DNA from 2 places in the Aeromonas media genome. Region 1 is predicted to be linked to the other one. Evidence: riboswitches for the same ligand, from Rfam matches in the RefSeq annotation. Region 1 holds a riboswitch; the other holds the start of a gene.
What was found. A riboswitch is a leader RNA that binds a small molecule or an ion and turns the genes downstream of it on or off. The one in region 1 is predicted to bind lysine.
Positions count from the first base shown of each region.

Region 2: another riboswitch for lysine. It lies ahead of lysC (lysine-sensitive aspartokinase 3); the one in region 1 lies ahead of KI797_RS08760 (Na+/H+ antiporter NhaC family protein).

Region 1 covers NZ_CP075564.1:1,889,053-1,891,448, reverse strand. Annotated here, with positions in the region: gene KI797_RS08760 (Na+/H+ antiporter NhaC family protein) at 1-1,194, opposite strand, end outside; lysine riboswitch at 1,280-1,451, opposite strand; gene KI797_RS08755 (H-NS family histone-like protein) at 1,772-2,176, shown strand; gene KI797_RS08750 (cob(I)yrinic acid a,c-diamide adenosyltransferase) at 2,248-2,396, opposite strand, start outside.
Region 2 covers NZ_CP075564.1:2,717,075-2,719,470, reverse strand. Annotated here, with positions in the region: gene lysC (lysine-sensitive aspartokinase 3) at 1-1,168, opposite strand, end outside; lysine riboswitch at 1,255-1,477, opposite strand; gene argA (amino-acid N-acetyltransferase) at 1,586-2,396, opposite strand, start outside.

The DNA of each region.
Region 1 (2,396 bases):
GGCGCAGGAGAGGATGAATACCACAGCCGGCAACACTTCGATCGGCAAGTTGCCATTGGCCATGGAGGCCAGGTACTTGCCGGTCTCAACGTCACGCACCACGGCACCTATGGTCCAGGCGAACAACAGGATGTTGATGGCGGGCAGCATGGCCATGATCCCTTGCGGAGCCGCCTTCATCCAGTTCTTGGCACCCAGCTTGAGGCGCATGGCCAGACCGATGGAGACCACCAGACTGCACAGGGCGCCATAGACCAGGGAAGAACCGACGTTGGTATTCTCGAACGAGCCGAGCACGCTGAATGGCAGGCCTTTGTCGGCCAGCACGGCCGCGCCGGAATCGATCATGAAGTAGACGGTTGCCAGGGTCAGGGTCAGGATCGGCAGCACCATGTCGATCATGCCGCCATTGCTCTCCTCCGGAGACTCCATGTCCAGCCCGATGGGACGCCCCTTGGACTCATCCCACAGCTTGCCTTCCAGCGCCCACTGCTCGTGTTGACGCATGGAGCCGATGTCGAGCTGGAACGCGATCACCACCAGCACCATGATCAGGGTGAACACGGCGTAGAGGTTCATCGGGATCATCTCGACGAAGGCCGAAATGGGGCTCTGATCGGTCAGGCCATGGGCCGCCATGATGCCCCCCACCAGGGCGATGATGTAGGCGCCCCAGGAGGAGATGGGCATCAGCACGCAGACCGGTGCCGCAGTGGAGTCCAGCAGATAGGCCAGCTTGGCGCGGGAGATCTGGAAGCGATCGGTGACCGGGCGGCAGATGGCCCCTACCGACAGGCTGTGGAAGAAGTCGTCGATGAAGAAGGCAAAGACCATCATGCCGGTGAGGGCCTTGGCCCCCTTGCGGGTCTTGGCGCGGCGCTCGGCCCACTCGGCGAAGGCCCGGGTCGCCCCGGAGACGCTCATCAGGCTGATGAGGCCCCCCAGCAGCAACATGAACAGGATCATGTTGACGTTGTCCCGGTTGAGCGCACCGTCGACCCAGAAGATCTTGAGCACAGTGTTCAGCATGTAATGCAGGGATTCGAGGGGGGAGAACTGGTTGAGCAGCAGACTGCCGGCGACTATGCCCACCCCCAGCGACACCAGGACGCGGCGGGTAATGATCGCAAGGGCGACGGCCAACAGGGGGGGAACGACAGACCAACCGGAGTCGGCGTAATGAACGATGTCCATGATCTCTTTGCACCTAAAGACAACAGGTGGAGATCTACCGAGAGGATCAAAGAAACAAAACCCAGGGCGGGCATACTCCTCAGCCCCTTCAGGTAGCGCTCCATAGTGGATGACTATGGCAGTCCTGCACCTGTTCGATGCAGAACCAGCAACCCGGTATGATGGCCTGGTCACTTCGGCGCCGACTCCTTTCATCGAGCATCGCAGGCATCACCCTCCGCTCGGTTACTCATAGGCAGCGCGCCTCTACTTAAAGGTATTCGCGGCACATTTTATCGAGCCACGGATTGATAGCAAGTTTTTTGATTAAATTTCAAGGCTTGTGTGGCGAAAAGCGGAAAAATGGTAGTCAAATGGTTCATAAAATACGATGCGGTCGATATTTTCATCTGCTCGGAACTCATTCGGAAATGAAACTCCTGCAATGAGAATAAAGCGGGTGTCGTGAATAATTTCCGGACTTTATTTATCTGCCTAATTAATTATTTTGGCAGGCTTGACTTGGTGCCAATCCCCCCTATAAATTATCGAAAAACCAGCCCTTCCCATTAATATTTCTGCTCGCGTGGTAGCTAATATGAACGAATTTCTGAAAATTCTGCTGAATATCCGTAGTCTGCGCGCAGCCTGCCGCGATTTGTCCCTGGAGCAACTGGAAGAGGGACTGCAGAAATTGTCCGAGGTGGTCGCCGAGCGCCAGCAAGATGAATCTGCCGAACGCCAGGCCCGTGAAGAACATCAGAAGAAAATTGCCGAATACGCCGAAATGTTGAAAGCCGCAGGGATAGATCCTGCTGAATTGGTGGGCACAGTTACCACCGAGAGCACCAAGGCCAGCAAAGGCAAACGTGCCCCCCGCCCCGCCAAATACCGTTATCTGGACAATGGTGTGGAAAAAACCTGGACCGGCCAGGGCCGCATGCCCTCCGCCATTGCCAAGGCCGTGGCCGAAGGCAAATCCGTGGAAGACTTTGCCATCTGATCTGAAGCACAGTCCCGCCCAATAAAAAACCTCGCCAGGCGAGGTTTTTTATTGTTTCCATGCCGGGCATCTCAGCGCCTGTCTGCCGCCTTGACCCAGAGCACTTCCGGGGTGCCGGCAGAGACCAGCAAGTATCTAGCCACCGTGAAAAACCAGTCACTTAGCCGATTCAGATAGGGCAGGATCGCCGGGTTCACCTGCTCTTCCCGGCTCAAGCCGA
Region 2 (2,396 bases), 830 kb from region 1:
CCAGCGCGAAGTCGGTCTCCACCTCCACCTTGCACAGCTGGCCGAGCTCCGCCAGCACCTTGTCGCCGAGGATTGGCTCGCCGTTGCTCTGGCTGCCAGTGTGATCCAGGGTCAGGGAGACGCTCACCTCAGAGGTGGTGATGAGATCCACCGAGATGCGGTGACGGGCCAGGATGCCGAACACCTCCGCCAAAAAGCCGTAGGCGTGGAACATGTTGAGGCTGTGCAGGGTGACCAGCACCTGCTGGCGGCGCAGGGCCACGGCGCGAAACAGCGGGCAGGTCTCGGTGCTGGCGCGGATCCAGGTGCCACCTGCTGCGGGATCCCTAGCTGAGCCGACGAACACCGGAATGTCCTGGCGCAGGGCGGGTTGCAGGGTGGCCGGGTGCAGCACCTTGGCGCCGAAGGTGGCCATCTCGGCCGCCTCCACGAAGCTGATTTCCGGGATGGGGCGGGCCCGGGTGACCAGGCGCGGATCCGTGGTGTAGATGCCGGGCACGTCTGTCCAGATCTCTATGCTGCCTGCGTCCAGTGCCTCGGCGAGCAGGGCCGCGCTGTAGTCGGAGCCGCCCCGGCCCAATGTGGTGGTGCGGCCATCGGCGTCGGCGCCGATGAAGCCCTGGGTGATGACTAGGCTGTCACCGAGCAGCGGGCCCAGGGTGGCTTGGCAGAGGGTGCGGGTGGCGGCGAGATCCACGGTGGCCTTGCCAAAGCGGCTGTCGGTGCGCAGCAGCTGGCGCGCGTCCTGCCAGCAGGCCTTGATGCCCCGCTGGTGCAGCAGTTCGGTGAAGAGGCGGGTGGACATCAGTTCGCCGCAGGCGATGAGGCGGTCTGCCAGTTCGGCATCGGTGTGCTGGCAGGCCTGGCGGGCCATGGTGCGAATGTCGCCGAGCTGGGCGTGGATGAGGGCGCTCACTTCGCCCGGGTTGCCGAGCGCCGTCAGGATGGCCTGCTGGATCCCGGTCAATCTGGCGAGCTGGGCATCCTGCCCGGCTTCGTCCAATTCACCCTGAGCCAGGCTCACCAGCAGGTTGGTGACCCCGGCGCTGGCGCTCAGCACCACCACCCGGGTCGCCGGATTGGCCAGCACCACGTCGGCGCAATGGTTCATGGCCGCTGCATCGGCGACACTGGTTCCGCCAAACTTGGCGACGTTGATCGGGTTCATTGCATACTCCTGTCTCAAGGTGAAAATCCGGTTTCATCGGGCAAAAGAGAGGAGGAGGCAGAAAATGGCAGGAATAGCGAAGGATCCCGGCCAGAAGCACTCCATCCGCGGTGCCCATCCCACAAGGATCCTGCTGGATGCCTGTGGGATGCACACGACCGATGACAACCCGGGGGATTCAGCCCCCGCAGCCGACGTTGAGGTATACCAGTTGCCTCACTCGTCTCGGCGCTGCTCCCCCTGACCCAAGTTCACCGGACGCTGGTGTCCTCCCTTGGGCTGCCTGGGCAGCGCTCCTCTTCTGGTGCCACCCTGGAAGGTGGCGTGCATGTAGAAATACCCTGCTCTGGATTGCACTGTCAATCGAGTTTGTAAAAAAGTACACAATTGGCAACAACCAGGCACAAGATCAATCAGTTACGAAATCGTCTTGGACAAAACCTTGGAGCGGCGCTGCCAGTTGTAGAGCCGCTGGCGCGCCACCGGCAGATCTTCCACCTCCAGGGGATCGAAGCCCCGCTCCCGGAACCAGTGGATGGAACGGGTGGTGAGCACGAACAGGCGGCGGATGCCGAGCCGCTTGGCCCGCTCGGCCACCTTGGCGATCAGCTGATCACCCCGGTTGGAGTTGCGGTACTCGGGATGGATGGCGACGCAGGCCATCTCGGCCATCGCCTCCTCCATGAAACAGTAGAGCGCCGCGCAACCGATGATGAGGCCGTCGCGCTCGATGATGGTGAACTTGTCTATCTCCATCTCCAGCTGCTCACGGGAGCGGCGCACCAGGATGCCTTCCTCCTCCAGCGGCCGGATCAGATCCAGGATGCCGCCGATGTCTTCGATGGTGGCGGCCCGTGCCCGCTCGGCGCTTTCGCGCACTATCTGGGTGCCGAGCCCCTCGCGGCTGAACAGCTCCTGCAGCATGGCGCCGTCATCCTGATAGCTCACCAGGTGGGAGCGCGGCACGCCGCCCCGGCAGGAGGCAATGGCCGCACGCAGGTAGCGGGCGGTGCCGGACATCTCCTCGCCGGCCTGCTCGAGCTCCACCAGCAGCTCTTCTGCCTGCTCGGGGAAGAGCTCGGAGATGGCCTCGCCTTGTCTGTTCATCACCCCCTGGGTGCTGCTGAAACAGATGAGCTTGTCTGCCTTGAGATCCACCGCCACCCGACGCGCCACCTCTTCGGAACTCAGGTTGAAGCTCTCGCCGGTGACCGAGCAGCCGATGGGG